One region of the Hyphomicrobium sp. DY-1 genome, then DNA from elsewhere that is predicted to be linked to it. Evidence: predicted binding sites of a transcription regulator. Region 1 holds the regulator's gene; each other region holds the start of a gene.

Region 1 (4,196 bases):
TAACCGCGCTGATCGCCTCGCACGAATTTCTGAGCAGCCTGTTCAATCGCGAGCAGAAGCCGCATCCCGTCATGCGCGTCGTCGTCTTCTTCGGCGAGATCATCGCCTCGACGTTGATCGCAAGCGTCGCGGTCGCGCCGTTCGCGGCCTATAATTTTCACCAGAGTCAGCAATATGCCGTGCTCGCGAACATGATCGCCATTCCGATCTGCAACCTGATCGTCATGCCGGCGGCGCTCGTCGCGATGGTGCTGATGCCGTTCGGCCTCGAATGGCTCGGCCTGAAGCTGATGGGCTGGGGCATCGAAGGCATGACGTGGTGTGCGAACGAAGTCGGCGCGTTGCCGGGCGCTGTCGGACATATTCCAGCGATCCCCGAACTGGCTTTCGTGCTGATGCTCACGGGCGGCACATGGTTTTTGCTTTGGCAGACGCCGATCAGGCTTCTCGGCGTTGCACTTATCGGCGCCGGTTTGCTTGTTGCGCCTTGGATGCCGCGCCCTGATGTTCTGGTCGGTCAGAAAGGTTTGCTTGTCGCCGTGCGCGATGACTCGGGCAAGCTCGACGCCATGCCGGGCAAGGGCACGAAATACGACCTCGACCGCTGGCTCGAATACGACGGCGATTCCCGAACGGCGCGCGATGCCAAGACCGGCGAAGGCTTTACTTGCGACGCTGTCGGCTGCATCGCGCATGTCAAAGGCGCGACCGTCGCGGTCGCGCGCCATCCCGCTGCCGTGACCGACGATTGCCTCAACGCCGACGTGCTTGTGCTCGATACGCCCAAGCCCGGCAATTGCGCCGTGCCGCGAACGGTCGTCGACGTTTTCGATCGCTGGCGCAATGGTGCTTACGCCCTTTACGTCGACCGCGGCAACGACAGTCCGGAGCCCAAAATCCGTCTTGAAACGGTCGCGGCCCATCGCGGCGAACGACCTTGGAGCGAGACGCCGGAGCGAAAGCAGGTAGTGCTGCCGAAACCCCGTATTCTGCAGACCCCGTCCCCGGCGGGTGCCCCGGCTGCCGAACCTGCCCGGACGGTCGAAGCAGAACCCGAAACACGCACCTCAGCCGACGTCGATCCGGGGGAGGGGGCGGAACTCGAAACGGAAGATCTCACTGAGCCGGACGCCGAGAGCGGTCGTTAGCCATCGATGCTGCGCCGCGTCGCTCTAGCTCGGTCGACGCATGGCGGCGAACCGCCCCTCAATACCGCCGCATCAAGCCGACGAGGCGCCCCTGAATGTCGATCTGATCCGGTCCGAAAATCCGCGTCTTGAATTCGGGGTTCGCGGCTTCGAGCGCAATCGTCGAGCCCTTCTTGCGCAGCCGTTTCAGCGTCGCTTCCTCGCCCTCGACCAGCGCCACGATAATATCGCCGTTCTCCGCCGTATTGCAGCGCCGGATGATGACGGTATCGCCGTCATGGATGCCCGCCTCGATCATCGAATCGCCTTTGACCTCCAGCGCAAAGTGCTCGCCGTTGGTCAGGATGTCGGGTGGCACCGCAATGTCGTGCGTGTGGTTCTGAATGGCGCTGATCGGCGTACCGGCAGCGATGCGGCCCATGACCGGGATCGACACCGTCCGCGCGTCAATGACGTGCGACGGCGGCGGCGTGGCCACATTCGTCTTCGGCGGCCCGGAGCCTTCGATCACGCTCGGTTGGAAACCCCGCTGCGGTGCTGCGGCCGCGCTGGCACCCTGTGCCGCGGACGGCAAGCCAACCTGGTTGTCCGGCAGCTTGATGACTTCGATGGCCCGCGCCCGGTGCGGCAAGCGGCGGATGAACCCGCGTTCCACCAGCGCCGTGATCAGCCGGTGAATGCCGGACTTCGACCTGAGATCCAGCGCATCCTTCATCTCGTCGAAGGATGGCGGCACGCCGCGCTCCTGCATGCGCGCATGGATGAAGAGGAGGAGGTCTTTCTGCTTTTCGGTGAGCATAGCGGTTCGTCTCAAGCCTTTCCTGGCTGGCAAGCGCGGCGGGCTGAGACGCTGACCACCGAAATACCGCCCGCTCATTCACAGTACAAATCGTGTATGTACTCTAACCGTTCTCGTCTCGTTCCGCAACCCATGCAAGTCAATAGGTCGTGTCTCAGTTTGAATTTTTAGCGCCTGTTGCGCGTTTGCTTGCCCCATTCAGGGTGGCGCTCACCATCTGGGCCAATTTCCGAGGCGCAGTGACTGCAAACCAAAACTGTTACTAGGCCAGGAACCCGTAAGTCCGGCTGGAGAAAAGATTTTATGCCTTCTTGGTAGCAGGATGCACAAAGGCGATGACCGGGCTCGCCGTTGCGCATTTCTTCCCTCAGGACATAGGCCAAAACCTCATTGTGCCCGAACCTCTCCAGCTGATAGCGTGATGTCACCCAAGGCGGGAATAGAAACGAGCTTTCGGGACTGAAGCCTGACGATCTTATCTGCACGTAAGACGCACAATTTGCAGATTACAGTTATAATCACCTCGGCTATGCGCGGACAGAATCACGCGGCCATGCGACACCCAAAGCATAAGCGGCTTGATAGAATAGCATCACCCCGAAAACGACAATTCCCACACGCCGGACCATAGGATCGGCCAAATTCGTATCCAGCGTCCCACTTAAAACAGACAACAAAATCCAAGGAGCCACTCCGACTACCAACATCGTTAGTAGGCAAAAAAACAGAACTCCGAACAAACGGAGATAGGGAGACATCCCCAGCTTGCGGAAAGCGAAATTCCACCATTTTGCCCAAAGAGGGGCCATTGCCGTCCCGAACAAGCTAACGACTATAAGCCAACTGCTGTCCATGCGTCCTCCTACATTAGCGGCAATCCCGCTTCTTATAGGGTCGTCCGTCTTCCGGGCTTAGGCGCCGCTTCGCCCGTCAGTCCAATAATCTCTTCCATCGTCCACAGATGATCTGTGAGTCCCGTGGGCGTGGCGGCCGGCTCGCTAGAGGCGAGTCGGATGCGCCAGCAAAAAACGACGGAAAGACGTCGCATGTCTGTTTATCGACCCGGGCGTTTCATACTTTTGCCGTTGGGGTGGAGCATCGTGCGAACAATGCGAGGTTTGTTTTCTCAAATCATCATTGGGGTCATTGTCACCGTAATCGGGACGCTTGTGACCGACGCCATCACCGGCGGCAACATGAGCCGTCATTTTGTCCCCGGCGTGCACGGCTCCTGGCGCGGGCATTGATGTCCAGATCTGCGCGACTCCTCTGACGCTTTAATGCACGACGCTCCCGATGTGCGCATCGTGGCCGGCTCCCCTTTTTGATTGCGCCGGGACGACACGCTTTTGATTTGCGCATGGCGACTCCCCTGCGGGGTAGCCGGCCGCCATGCGCGGATTTTTTCGGCGCGCTGGCCGCCCGGCGCGTCGCGAAGGAAGAAGCTCCGGGCGTGTGCAACCGGCCGGCTCTGCGGAGCAGAGTCGGTTGCACCAAGTATATAAAGCACGAAGCGGACGGGTTCCGCGGCTGGGTCGTGGCATTTGAAGTCTCGGAACCGATCCGCTCCGTGACAGCCTGAGAACAGGGTCGCGAGCACGGCCACTTAATGAAGCGGGATGCTCCGCACACGGGTTTCTCACCCCGTGCGGACCGGCCGTTCGCCTTGTCCGGAAGCGCGCGTGACGCGCCGGGTCAGGCTGCCCCGTCCGAGCCCGACGCAACGCCTTGCGCGCGAACCCTTCACCGGACGGGCGAGGGAAGTATGCGGGCGGCTCGGAGCGCGGGGATAAGTTTTTTTGTGGGAGGCGCAGCGCCCCGCACGAGCTGACTGACCCACGCCCGAAGCTGACCCGATACCCGCTTTTCGATGGCTGGGAATATAACGGGAGCATTTTTAGGCGACAGGTTGCGGTGGGGCAGGGTCCGCCTTACATTTTTTGAATGAAGCCGAAGTAATCGGTTTATGGAACTCGCCATAGCGGCATTCCGAGCGCGTTTAATCAACAGCCAGCCAAGGAAAAAAGCCATGAACTATTATTCGGATTCTGGTCGCTTCTATTCTCCACGGCCCAATCGGACCGGCGCGATTTACGATGCGCTTGCCGTATCAGTCTTCATGTTTCTGCTGGTCTTCGGGATCGTCTCGACCTACGGCCTCGGCTAGCGCGCCGCGTGTAACCTCTTCCTTGAGGCTTAGACGGCGGAGCCCTCGGCGTTCAGCGGGACAACACCAGATGGGTTGCCAA
Region 2 (4,196 bases), 1.5 Mb from region 1:
CCCATCGCGGTCGCGTATTGCACTGTGCCCATCAGAATGTTGGTGTAGCGCTCGTTGTCGACCGTCACCTTGCTGACGCACAGCGTTGGCGGACGCACCATCACGTCGGTGTTCAGAAGCGACAGCACGCGGCTGTGGCCCTTTACCTGGTCGCCGAGAAGCGTCGCGAAGGCGGTGCCGAAGGGGCCGTCCATTTCGCCGATCGCGACTTCGGGTTCCGCTGCCGTTCCCGGAGGGCCGCCTGCGACGAGGGCTTCGCCGACGCGAATGCCAAAACGCCCCGACGGGCGCGATGCAATGCTCATATGTCACCACCTTGTGCTCGGTTATCAATTGAGCGCCGAAGCCGACGCACGGGGTGGGCTTAAACCAGAGTGGCCAGAGACGCGCCATAAGTTCTGGTTATGGCGCGTCTCACGGTCGCGATGCGATGGGGGGCAATCGCACGCGCTAGTCGCAGGGAATTTCGATGACGCTGTCGGTGGCGGCGGAATAGCGGCGGCAGACTTGCGGTGCGGCTGCTGCTGTTTTCGTTGCGGTCGCGGTTGCGTTTGAGGCCGTCGAGACGGGCAGCAGATCGCTTTTCTTGGCGATGTTTGTGGTGCCCGTCGATGCCGTTTGCTGCGCGATCGTTTTCGTTCGTGTGGCTGCAAGCGTCTGAGCCTGCTTTGCGGCTGCAGCTTTCTTTTTGGCGAGCGCTGCGAGACGGGCGCGTTTTGAGGCAAGGGCCGCAGCCTGTGCGCGTTCGGCGCGTAATTCGGCGAGCCGCTTTTCACGCGCTCTCGCAAAGGCTTCTTCGAGATTGCGGCGCTTGTCCTTCTCGCAGGGCTGGGCCGGCTGGCGGCCCTGGTTGCGGAAGAACGGGCTGGCGTAGAACGAGCCCATGCCGTGTGCTTCCGCGTTCGATGCGACGGTGCTGGCGACGACCAGAACGGCGATGAGGGTCGAGATCTTGAGCATGGGTGCCTCCCACGAATTTGCGATGGAGGCATCTTGGAGTAGCGCGATTTTTCCCGCTGTTTCGGACGGAACACGTCTGCAAATCGTGCTGGGGTGTTGAACATAAAAACGCGGCCCGGCCGAAGGACGGCGAGCCGCGTTTTTTGAGTGAAGGGCGAATGAGAATTACTGGCAGGGCGCCTCGATCACACTATCGGCAGCTGCCGAATATTTGCGGCAGGTGACGGTCGTGGCGGCCGGAGCGCTCGGTGTCGTCGATGACGTTTCGATAGCGTTCGACGGTGTCTTTTCAACCGTCGTCGTCTGCGCTGAGCTGTCGGCCGTTGTGGATGCAGGCGTACTGTCGCCCGAGGTCAGCCGGTCGCCCTTTTTGAGCGCGGGCTTGTCGTCGCTCGTCGTGGATTGGGATGCAGTCTCGGCAGCGGCGATCTGGGCCGCTTTCTGCTTCTGCAGCGCGATCTGGCGGGCGCGTTCGCGTTTGGCGGCCGCGGCGGCGATGGCGCGCTGGCGGGCTCGTTCGCGGGCGGCGATTTCCCGGCGGGCGCGCATTCTCTCGTAGGCTTCCTCACGACGGCGCTCTTCGGCGGCGTGCGCGAGCATGCTGGCGGCCGCCATGCCGCCAAGAAAGAATCCGAGGCGGCGGCCGGGGCCGGCTTCGGCGGCTGATGTGAACGACGCGGCGACGACGGCGATGGAAATCAGAACTGCGAGCAACTTGGACACGGGCTGTCTCCTTCGGCTTGGGTTGCCAGGAGAGTGCCGCGAGAGGCCGCGACGCGCTGTCCCTAAGGAAACATGTGCGCAAGAGTGAGAAAATTCGGCGCGGGGACTCCACAACGAGAACAAAACGTGATTGACAGAAGCGGAACAAAAAGTGTACGTTTATCCTTAATTGATGGCGCGCGGCGCTTGCCATAAGGGATTGAGGGTGACGACATGGAACGGCCGGACTTGACTGTGCTCGAAGGGGGCAAGATGGACAAGAAGCAGGCGCTGGAGCAGGCACTCGCGCAGATCGACAAGACCTTTGGCAAGGGGTCGATCATGCGGCTCGGCGCCAACGAAAAGCTGGATATCGAAGCGATCTCCACGGGATCGCTCGGACTCGATATTGCGCTCGGCATCGGGGGATTGCCGAAGGGACGCATCATCGAAGTCTATGGACCTGAATCCTCGGGCAAGACGACGTTGGCGCTACAAGTTGTGGCGGAAGCGCAGAAGAAGGGCGGCACGTGTGCGTTCGTCGATGCCGAGCATGCGATCGATCCGGGCTACGCCAAGAAGCTGGGCGTCAAGGTCGAGGATCTTCTGATTTCGCAGCCGGATACCGGCGAACAGGCGCTGGAAATCGCTGATACGCTGGTGCGTTCGGGCGCCGTCGATGTGCTCGTGGTTGACTCGGTTGCCGCACTGACGCCGAAGGCCGAACTCGAAGGCGAGATGGGCGACAGTCTGCCGGGCCTGCAGGCCCGCTTGATGAGCCAGGCACTCCGGAAGCTCACGGGCTCGATCTCGAAGTCCAATACGATGGTGATCTTCATCAACCAGATCCGCATGAAGATCGGCATCATGTTCGGCAACCCTGAGACGACGACGGGCGGCAACGCGCTGAAGTTCTATGCCTCCGTTCGCCTCGATATTCGCCGCATCGGCCAGATCAAGGAGCGCGAAGAGACGGTCGGCAACCAGACCCGCGTCAAGGTCGTCAAGAACAAGGTGGCGCCGCCCTTCAAGCAGGTCGAATTCGATATTATGTACGGCGAAGGCATCTCGAAGGTCGGTGAGCTGATCGATCTCGGCGTCAAGGCAGGGCTGGTCGAGAAGTCGGGTGCGTGGCTGTCCTATAATGGCGACCGCATCGGCCAGGGCCGGGAAAACGCTAAGACGTACCTGAAGGAAAATCCCCGCGTCGCGGCGGAGATCGAGCGGGCGATCCGGGCCAATGCCGGCCTCATCGTCGAGAAGATGCTGGCCAATCCGGAAGCCGGCGAGGATGATGGCGAAGAACCCGACGAGGACGGGGTTCTCCCCGACGAATCGGGGAAGAAAGTCGCCAAGGCGAAGCGGTAGGGCTTTGAGTGGCGCCATCCGACTTCCCTTCGGGAAGCCGGCCGGATGGTGCAGATGGAGGCCGCCAGCGCCTGTCGTTCCGCCGCAGGCGGACGGCCTGCTGCAAGGACCGCCCCTTCCTAGACATGCCTCAGGGCCGCCGCTACAACGGCGGCCTTAACCCGTTTCGGGGCTGTGTCCCGGAACATGTTTTTTATCCAGATCAGGCCGAAAGCACCACATGGCTGGCGTCAGCGAAATCCGCGCTTCGTTTCTCGATTTCTTTGGCAAGAACGGACACGAGATCGTGCCGTCGTCGCCGCTCGTTCCGCGCAACGACCCGACGCTGATGTTCACGAACGCGGGAATGGTGCAGTTCAAGAACGTTTTCACGGGGCAGGAGACGCGGGCTATTCCGCGGGCGACGACGTCGCAGAAGTGCGTCCGCGCGGGCGGTAAGCACAACGACCTCGATAACGTCGGCTATACTGCGCGCCACCATACGTTCTTTGAGATGCTCGGCAACTTCTCGTTCGGCGACTACTTCAAAGAGCGCGCGATTGAGCTGGCCTGGAACCTGCTGACGAAGGACTTCGGTCTCCAGAAAGACAAGCTGCTCGTCACGATCTATCACACCGACGACGAAGCCTATCGCATCTGGAAGAAGATCTCCGGCTTCTCCGACGACAAGATCATTCGCATCGCGACGTCGGATAACTTCTGGCAGATGGGCGACACGGGGCCGTGCGGTCCATGCTCGGAGATTTTCTACGATCATGGCGACAAGATTCCGGGCGGCCCTCCGGGCTCGGCGGATGCGGACGGCGACCGCTTCATCGAAATCTGGAACCTCGTGTTCATGCAGTTCGAGCAACGCGCTCCGGGGGATCGCGTTGACCTGCCGCGGCCGTCGATCGACACCGGCATGGGGCTTGAGCGCATCGCGGCGGTGCTGCAGGGCAAGCACGACAACTACGACATCGATCTGTTTCAGCATCTCATCCAGGCGATCCGCCAGGAGGCGGGGAAAGTCGGCGCGAAGGAAAGCACGGCGACGAAGGATTTCGATCACGTCGCGCGGCGCGTCATCGCTGATCATTTGCGCTCGACGAGCTTCCTGATCGCCGACGGCGTGCTGCCGTCGAACGAAGGCCGCGGCTACGTGCTTCGCCGCATCATGCGCCGCG
Region 3 (4,196 bases), 1.6 Mb from region 1:
CAAGCTGCTGGTGCTTGCGGTATCCGTCGCCGCGGCCGTGCCGACCGCGCGCAACTTGTATTTCTCCTGGAAGAACGACGTGCCGTTCAGTCAGGTCGATCATCGCCTGGCGCAGGCAGCGTTGCTGGAGAAGAATTTCGACTGCCGGATCGCGTATCGTTCGCTGACGACGCAGGGCAATGCGCAGGTTGAGGTCGGATCGTGTGCGAAGACCGGTGACATCTCGATCCGCGTGAAGAGCGCGGACGGTCAGGTCAACTACGAATGGATTGCATTCGATCAGTTGCCGAAGCCTGTTTCGAAAACTGCAAGCTTGTGGGACTTGATCGTATCGCGCGCGATGGCGGATGAAGCCGCACGGCGGGACGTGCCGTTCAATGTTGCGCAGGATGTGACGGTGCTGTGCCAGGCGAAGTCGGGCGACAACATCATTCGCGTCGTGCAATCCGGCGGACAGTGCACGCGCGAAACCGTTTCGATTTTCCGCGGCTCCGTCGAGAAAAGCGCGAGTGTGCCTTGCGATAAGGCGTGTCCTATAAAGTAGCGACTTCCGACTCCCCTCCGGGGAGCCGGCAGGAAGGCGCGGAGAGTTTTTTGATAGTGCTCGGCGACACGCGTTCCGCGCGCTGACCGCCGAGCACGGCAGTTTTTGATTGTCGCTTCGAACTCCGCTTCGCGGAGCCGGCCGGAAGCGACGGATGTTTCACCATTCGTCCTTCTGCGGCAGGCCGTCGGCGATGTCGTAGTAATCGGACTTCGAGCCGACAAAGATGTGCTCCTTGATCTTGAGGCCCGTCGGTCTGTCGAGCGTTCCGGCGGTGACATAGATTTCTTCGCTGCCGGGGGACTGCCAAAAGAGATTGCTACCGCAGCGCATGCAGAAGCCGCGGTTGCCGGCATCCGACGACGGATACCAGCGCAGCGTCTCGTCATTCAGCAATTTTATGTCTGCGGCGGCGCAGCTCGTCATCGCAGCGTAATTTCCACTCGTCTTCGCGCATATCGAACAGTGACACGCGAGGATCGGGTTGAGTTCGCCGCCGATTTCATAGCGGACACCTCGGCAATGGCAGCTTCCTGTGGCGTGAACGGTCATTAGCAACGAATATCCTTCGAACGGCGATGCGGCTCGCAGTAAGATCACTGATATTGCGCGTATTTCAAACATTACCGATGAGAATTGTGATCGCTTTCTTCCTGATGACAACTTGACGACCGGGGTTTTGAGGCACACATTTCTCTTTGTGACGGTGCCGCTCTCGCTAGCTGTTCCGGTAATTGCGTCTCGGCCGAGGGGTCGATGAGCTGCGGAATGGAGACGCGAGCCGCAAGGGCTTCACGTGGTGCGTATGGGTCCCGTGAGGCGCATGTGGAACGTGGTAGGCGTGACGTTGAAACAGATCGAGGAGAGGAGATGACTCCACCGGGTTATCAATCAGGACCTCGAGACTTGTTCACGGGGTCAGCAGCTTGACAAGCGCTCTCGAGATTGTGGCCACGCTTGGCTCAGCTGCACTCGCTGCTACAATTTGGATATCTCACACGAGGGAGGCGGTCCGTGCGGCCGCTAGAGCCTCGCATTCAAAGGCCCGGTTTTAGTCTGGGCGAACCATCGAAGGTAAAAAACACAGCCCCGCGCGAATCCGAGGATTCGGCGGGGTTAGTTTTTGTTTGTGCTTGGTGAAGTTTTTTGTTGTCGCTCCCGACTCCGCTTCGCGGAGCCGGCCGGAAGCGACGGGCTTGGCGAAACAGTCTTCGCACTTCACGGCGACACGTCACTACTGTCATCCTTGGCTTCAGGCCGAGGATCTATCAGGCAGCTATGCGAGATGAGCTATGAATCCCCGGGACGAGCCCGAGGATGACAGTAGATTGCGCTGCGCTTGGCCGTGGATGACCAGACTCATCAGTCCTTGTGGTTCGTGATCGCGACGAATTTGTCGTCGTTCTGGGCACGGCGTTCGTGCATCAGGAAGTCGTAGTAGCCGCAGCGACCGGAGCCCGGGTATGCGCGGCAGGCGGCGGGGCGCGCCTTATAGATCGTGCAGCAGCGCTTCTTGGTGTCGAAGAACTGGCAGATGCGGCCGTAGTGCTTATCGCGCTGGCGGCGCATGATGTACTTGTGGCCGTGGGCTGCACGGGTAAAGCGGCGCTTCGCGGTTTCATATTTGAGGTCGAAATGCTTGGCGAGGCGTTCCACGTCGCGCTTGTTCAGCGCAATGACCGGATACGAACAGCAGTATCCTGGGCAATTCAAACAATTGTACTGAGCCATTGCGGCTTTGGTGCTCCCGCGTGCGCACGCCATCCTCTGGGTAACGGCCTTAGATCATGCGGCGCGGCAGTCAAGACGGCATTCGCGGCGAACGCGACATTCCGGTGAGACCGTGGCGCGATGAGTTAATTTGCTTGCGCCTAGTGGGGCGGGCGCTATATAGAACAATGAGAGAACATTGCTGTCCCCGCCCGGTCGATTAGGCCGTGGAGAACGATAAATGAAGTGAAGAAGGTGGCGGGGAGAGCCTTTAAAGTCAGAACGATTCCGCGCTATCCGAATGGCGCGTCTATGCAACTATTCATGCCGGCTGGCGAGCATGCCGCCGGTCGTCGCGAGGGAACGCGGTTGCGTTCCTCGCGTTCAGTCACGTTCAGTCAAGGAGACGAGTGAAATGGCAGGGTCGGTCAACAAAGTTATTCTGGTCGGCAATGTCGGCAAGGATCCGGAGATCCGCCGCACGCAGGATGGCCGCCCGATCGCCAATTTGAGCATCGCGACGAGCGATACCTGGCGCGACAAGCAGACGGGTGAGCGCAAGGAAAAGACCGAGTGGCATCGCGTCGTCGTCTTCAGTGAGCCGTTGTGCAAGATCATCGAGCAGTACGTGAAGAAGGGCGCGAAGCTCTACATCGAAGGCGCACTGCAGACGCGTAAGTGGACGGATCAGTCTGGCGCGGAGAAGTATTCGACCGAGGTCGTCATCCAGGGCTACAACGGCACGCTGACGATGCTTGATGGCGCAGGCGGCGGACGCGGCGCGTCGATTGGTATGCAAGAGAGCGGTCCGGATTACGCGTCAGACGGCGGTTTCGGTTCGAGTTCGGGTGGTGAACCCCGGCGCGCGTCGGGTTCCAGGAGCGGCGGTTCGAAGCCGAGCTTCGACAAAGCGCTCGACGATGAGATACCCTTCTGATGGTCGCTTCCGACTCCGCTTGGCGGAGCCGCCCGGAAGCAATGGGCTTGGTGAGGCAGTCTTCGGACGTCGTGGCGCCACGCGTTCCGCGAGCTGCCCGCCACGCACGGAAGTTCCTGAGTTGTCGTTTCCGACGCCTTGGCGCCGCTGGCCGCGCAAGGGGGCCGGGATGACGTCGGAGGTGAGAACACCGGCCCGCGTTTTCTGAAGAAGACTGATAGCTTTTCCGTTGTGGTCGCGCGGTCCCATCACCACCGTCATGCCGACGGAGGTCGGCACCCAGGCAGATATCAATATGTTCGGTGTCGAGGCATGGCTGGATCCCGGCCTTCGCCGGGATGACGTTTGGGGATGGTATCGCGCCAAACACGGTCATCCACGGCCCCGGCCCGAGGATGACCCTAGTTCGACGCGTCTGCCAACTCTCTCCAGGGAGCCGACCGGATGGCGCGGAACTGCTAAGCCCCCAGAAAGCAGAAAGCGCCTAATGAGCTACGCCCGCTGCGATTGGCGCCTTGGTCTTGTTGAACTGGAAGGCTTTCTCCGACTGCACCTCGATGAAGAGGTGCTGCACTTCCGGGTAACGGGCCTTGATCGCGGTCTGCAAACGGCCGGTCACGTCTTCGACGGTTCGGGCACTCACCCAGTCTTCGAAGTCGACGCTGGCCGTGACCAGCACGTCTTGCGGTCCCAGATGCATCGTGCGGATTTCGTTGATGGTGCGGATCGGTTTGTCACGTCCGATTTCCTTGGCGATGATTTCATTCAACCCGGCTTGGACTGCGCGCGACGCCGACTCCCCGACGATTAACGAGCGAATTTCGCCCGACATGAAAATGGCAACGAAGCCCAGCACGCAGCCGATCAAAATCGAGGCGATGCCGTCAGCCTGCTCGTAGCCGCCGAAGTCAGCCGCGAATGTGCCGATCAACGCAATCGTCAGGCCGACCATCGCGGCGCTATCTTCAAGCACGATCGCAAACAGCGAAGGGTCTTTCGATGCCC
Region 4 (4,196 bases), 1.2 Mb from region 1:
ATGAGATCGACGCTGGAGCTTTCGAGCTTCTTTAGCTCAGCAATGCAATCACCAATAAGAATCTTTCCGCTTTCCGAGCGGCCCTTGACGCGACGCGAACCCATGAACTCGAACCTGTACGCTACTATGAACTGAGCGCCCGCCATGAACTTACGCAACGGGCTGCCGAGCTTTGTACATCATGGGAATCGGGCTTGGATACGCTCAAAAGACGCGCAAGCGATTTATATTTTTTGATTCGATCTGCAACCTGATCCGTTTACGGAAAACATATCGTTCAGACGAGGGCGCCGAGGCCGAGCGCGAGCTGCACGGGCTTGAATGAGCGCCGGTGTAGCGGCGAAACACCGAGCTTGTTGATGGCAGCCTGATGTTCCGGCGTGCCGTAACCCTTGTGACGCTCGAAGCCGTATCCCGGATAATCGCGCGCCATCTGCACCATGATGCGGTCGCGCGTGACTTTCGCGATGATCGACGCCGCCGCAATGGACAGACACTTCGCGTCGCCTTTGACGATGGTTCGCGTCGTCATCGCGACCCGCGGCGCCTTATTGCCGTCAACCAGCACAAGCTTCGGTGCGTTGGCAAGTTGCCCGATGGCCTGCGCCATCGCCCACAGCGTTGCGGCAAGAATATTGTCGCGATCGATGCGATCGACCTCCGCGACGCCGACGCCGACGATGGCGACCTTCATAATGCGATTGAAGAGATAGGCGCGGGACTCTTCATCAAGCGCTTTGCTGTCGTCGATGTTCGCCGGAATTTTATCTGGATCAAGAATGACGGCCGCCGCAACGACCGGTCCCGCCCACGGGCCGCGCCCGGCTTCGTCAACGCCCGCGATCGGCCGAAACCCGAGCTGATGTTCGGCAGCTTCGAGTTCGAACGTCGGCTTGATGCGCGAATCGGCGATTTTCATTCGCCAGTTTGGTCATCGCGCAGATCAAGCTGTCAAAGCAGGGAGAGCTGTTGTCCACCGTTACCGGGACGCAGGAAGAGATCGGTTCGCAAGGCAACTCGTTCTCCGCCGAAACCGAGTCGCTTCTTGGCCAGCCGAAAGCGCAGCGCGATTTGCGTCGCATATGGTCCGCGCCCGACTTGGCGCACTCCGAAGTCCGGTGTGTAATCTCGCCCGCCGTGCATCGATCGCAAAAGCGAAATGACTCTGTCGGCACGGTTTGGAAATTCTTCCGCCAGCCATTCGCGAAAGAGATCTTTGATTTCGAGCGGCAGGCGCAGAAGCACATATCCAGCATTGCAGGCACCGGCCTCGCGCGCCGCTTCCAGGATGGGTTCGATCTCGTGGTCGGTCAACCCGGGAATGATCGGAGCGACCATGACTGTGACGGGTATCCCGGCGTCGGCGAGCTTCTTCACGGTTTCGAGACGCTTTGACGGCGTCGCAGCGCGCGGCTCCATCGCGCGTGCCACGCGGCGGTCGAGCGTCGTGATCGACACCGCGACGCGAGCGAGATTTTTCTCGGCCATCGGTGCCAGGAGGTCGATGTCGCGCGCCACCAGCGCCGACTTCGTGATGATGCCGACCGGATGGTTGGTCTGCGCCATCACCTCTAGGATCGAGCGCGTAATCCGCCGCTCCCGCTCGATGGGCTGATAAGGGTCGGTGTTGCCGCCGAGCGCAATTGTGTGCGGTCGGTAGCTCGGCTTCTTGAACTCACGCTCCAGCAGAGCGGCGGCGTTCGGCTTGGCATAGAGCTTCGTTTCGAAGTCGAGGCCCGCCGAATGTCCCAGATAGCAATGGCTCGGACGTGCGTAGCAATAGATGCAGCCATGCTCGCACCCCCGATACGGATTGATCGAGCTTTCAAACGAAACGTCCGGGCTGTCGTTGTGAGAGATGATCGACTTTGCGGCTTCTTCGATCACCTCGGTCTTGAAGGCGTCGAGATCGCCGAGGCTTTCCCAGCCGTCGTCGAAGGCTTCGTGGACCTCGGCTTCGAACCGTCCGGTTTTATTCGTCCGCGCGCCGCGCCCGCGCCGCCGCTCCGTATCGACGGCATGCGGGGCGGGAAGCGGGTTTTGATGGTCTCGGTCGGGCGCCATTGTTCGCGGTCGTTGCTGAGGATGTTCAGCCAATAGCATACGGCGCGGAACAAATAAAGAACATGCGGAGAGCGAACCGTGCCATGGCGATTGGTTAAGCCCCGCGACGTGGCGCGCCTTGCCGTGCGCGGATTGACGTGTCAGGAAAAGAGAATGATCTCAGTAATCATTCCCGCTCGGAATGCTGAACATACGTTACCGGCGACGCTATCTGCCCTGGTTCCGGCGGCAGTGGACGGACTCGTTAAGCAGGTCATCGTCGTCGATGGCGGGTCGACCGACAAGACTGCTGAGGTAGCCGATCAGGCTGGGGCCGATATCGTCAAGAGCGCGCCCGGACGCGGCGGCCAGTTGGCCCAAGGCGCTGAAATTGCCCGCTTTCCTTGGCTCCTTTTTTTGAATGCAGATACCGTCTTGGAAGACGGCTGGGAACGCAGCGCAACGTCGTTCATGCGCCGGGTCGATTTCGGCGAACGGTCGATGGCCGCGGGCGCCTTCACGTTCCGCCTCGATGACAAGGGTCTGGCACCGCGGCTGCTCGAACTGGTCGTTCAGTTGCGCTGCAAGCTCCTGCGCGTACCGTATGGCGATCAGGGCCTGCTGATCCCGCGCCGCCTGTTCGATGACGTCGGCGGCTACCGCAATTTGCCGATCATGGAAGATCTGGACTTGGCGCGCCGTATCGGACGCCGCCGCCTCACGATTCTCGATGCCAATGCCGTGACGTCGGCGGAGCGTTATCGGCGCGACGGGTATCTCTCGCGATCGTTCCGCAACCAGATCTGTCACATGCTGTATGGCGCAGGCATTCCGGTCAGCATGATCGCGCGCCTTCAGGGCAAGGTCGAAACCGGCGCTTAAGCGCGCCCGTCTCACGCCGACGTGCGATGCTCTTCGAGCCGCGGCAGGATTTCGATGAAATTGCACGGCCTGTGGCGCATATCGAGCTGGAGCTTCAGGATGCCTTCCCAGGCGTCTTTGCATGCGCCCGTCGAGCCGGGCAGACAGAAAATATAGGTCCCGCGCGCCACGCCCCCGCACGCGCGCGACTGGATCGTCGACGTGCCGACCTTCTGATACGACAGCATGTGAAACAGGATCGCGAACCCTTCGATCTCCTTCTCAAACAACGGCTTCACCGCTTCCGGCGTAACATCCCGTCCCGTGAACCCGGTGCCGCCCGTGGTGATGACGCAATCGACGGACGCGTCATTGATCCATCCCTCCACGATGCCGCGGATCTGCGCCTTGTCATCTTTCGCAAGCTTGCGGTCCGCGAGTTCGTGGCCCGCTTCGCCAATGGCGCGCTCGAGATAGGCGCCAGATGTATCTTCCGCGAGCGTGCGGGAATCCGACATCGTCAGGATTGCGATGCGGATTGGAACGAATTGGCGTTCGGCGTCGATGCCGGCCATGGCAAGCCTCGTTGTGTTGTCTAAAGCTTCGACTTGATTTGTAGCAGATCCATCCACGCGAGCTGCTTGGCGGCAGGCGTTCGCAGCAGATACGCCGGATGCAACGTGGCGATAGCCGGGATTTTTCGCTCCCCGACTTTAACCTCGCACCACTTGCCCCGAAGCCGCATGATGCCTTCCGTTGCGCCAATCACTTCCTTCGCCGCCGCGCCGCCCACGGCGACCAGCATCTTGGGCGCGACAAGCTCGATCTGCCGTTCGAGAAACGGCCGGCAGGAGAGCGCTTCCTGTGGCGTCGGCGTGCGGTTTCCCGGCGGCCGCCAATAGACGATATTGGTGATGTGCACGTCACCTTCAGACAGCCCGATTGCGGCAAGCATCTTGTCGAGCAATTGCCCCGCACGCCCGACGAACGGCTTACCTGCCAAATCCTCGTCGCGTCCGGGTGCTTCGCCGATGAACATAATGTCGGCCTGCGGCGCGCCGCGATAGAAGCACAGCTTCGTTGCCGTCGATTTGAGGCCGCAGCCGTCGAAAGCCTGCAGCGCTGCTTCCAGCCCTTCAAGCGATGTCACGGCGCGCGCGATGCGGCGGGCGCCCGTTTCAGCTTCGCTGGCGCCGAGCGGCGTCGCGGCGCGTGGTCGGCTCGGATCGAGCCCCGGCGCACTTTGCGCGGGCCCTGGTCGCGCCGATTGTGACGGTGCTGCCGGACGGGCG

What was found. The regulator LexA, encoded in region 1, represses DNA repair genes until DNA is damaged. The targets are predictions, from matches to a motif close to TGTTCNNNNTGTGTTCNG.
Region 2: a site for LexA is predicted at 1,824-1,841, ahead of recA (recombinase RecA). Genes of this name have one in related genera too.
Region 3: a site for LexA is predicted at 2,436-2,453, ahead of RLW41_RS16700 (single-stranded DNA-binding protein). Genes of this name have one in related genera too.
Region 4: a site for LexA is predicted at 2,110-2,127, ahead of RLW41_RS07235 (PA0069 family radical SAM protein). Genes of this name have one in related genera too.

Annotation. Positions count from the first base shown of each region.
Region 1 covers NZ_CP134870.1:320,027-324,222, reverse strand. Annotated here, with positions in the region: gene RLW41_RS01510 (ComEC/Rec2 family competence protein) at 1-1,148, shown strand, start outside; gene lexA (transcriptional repressor LexA) at 1,207-1,947, opposite strand; gene RLW41_RS01500 (hypothetical protein) at 2,961-3,194, shown strand; gene RLW41_RS01495 (hypothetical protein) at 3,977-4,114, shown strand; gene RLW41_RS01490 (dihydrofolate reductase family protein) at 4,167-4,196, opposite strand, start outside.
Region 2 covers NZ_CP134870.1:3,504,185-3,508,380, forward strand. Annotated here, with positions in the region: gene RLW41_RS16945 (formaldehyde-activating enzyme) at 1-305, opposite strand, end outside; gene RLW41_RS16950 (hypothetical protein) at 451-960, opposite strand; gene RLW41_RS16955 (hypothetical protein) at 1,126-1,683, opposite strand; gene recA (recombinase RecA) at 1,897-3,030, shown strand; gene alaS (alanine--tRNA ligase) at 3,251-4,196, shown strand, end outside.
Region 3 covers NZ_CP134870.1:3,451,182-3,455,377, forward strand. Annotated here, with positions in the region: gene RLW41_RS16685 (hypothetical protein) at 1-544, shown strand, start outside; gene RLW41_RS16690 (GFA family protein) at 704-1,096, opposite strand; gene RLW41_RS16695 (YkgJ family cysteine cluster protein) at 1,907-2,275, opposite strand; gene RLW41_RS16700 (single-stranded DNA-binding protein) at 2,670-3,191, shown strand; gene RLW41_RS16705 (cation diffusion facilitator family transporter) at 3,676-4,196, opposite strand, start outside.
Region 4 covers NZ_CP134870.1:1,539,229-1,543,424, reverse strand. Annotated here, with positions in the region: gene RLW41_RS07245 (site-specific DNA-methyltransferase) at 1-104, opposite strand, end outside; gene RLW41_RS07240 (ribonuclease HII) at 278-919, opposite strand; gene RLW41_RS07235 (PA0069 family radical SAM protein) at 952-2,064, opposite strand; gene RLW41_RS07230 (TIGR04283 family arsenosugar biosynthesis glycosyltransferase) at 2,218-2,925, shown strand; gene moaB (molybdenum cofactor biosynthesis protein B) at 2,937-3,479, opposite strand; gene RLW41_RS07220 (uracil-DNA glycosylase) at 3,500-4,196, opposite strand, start outside.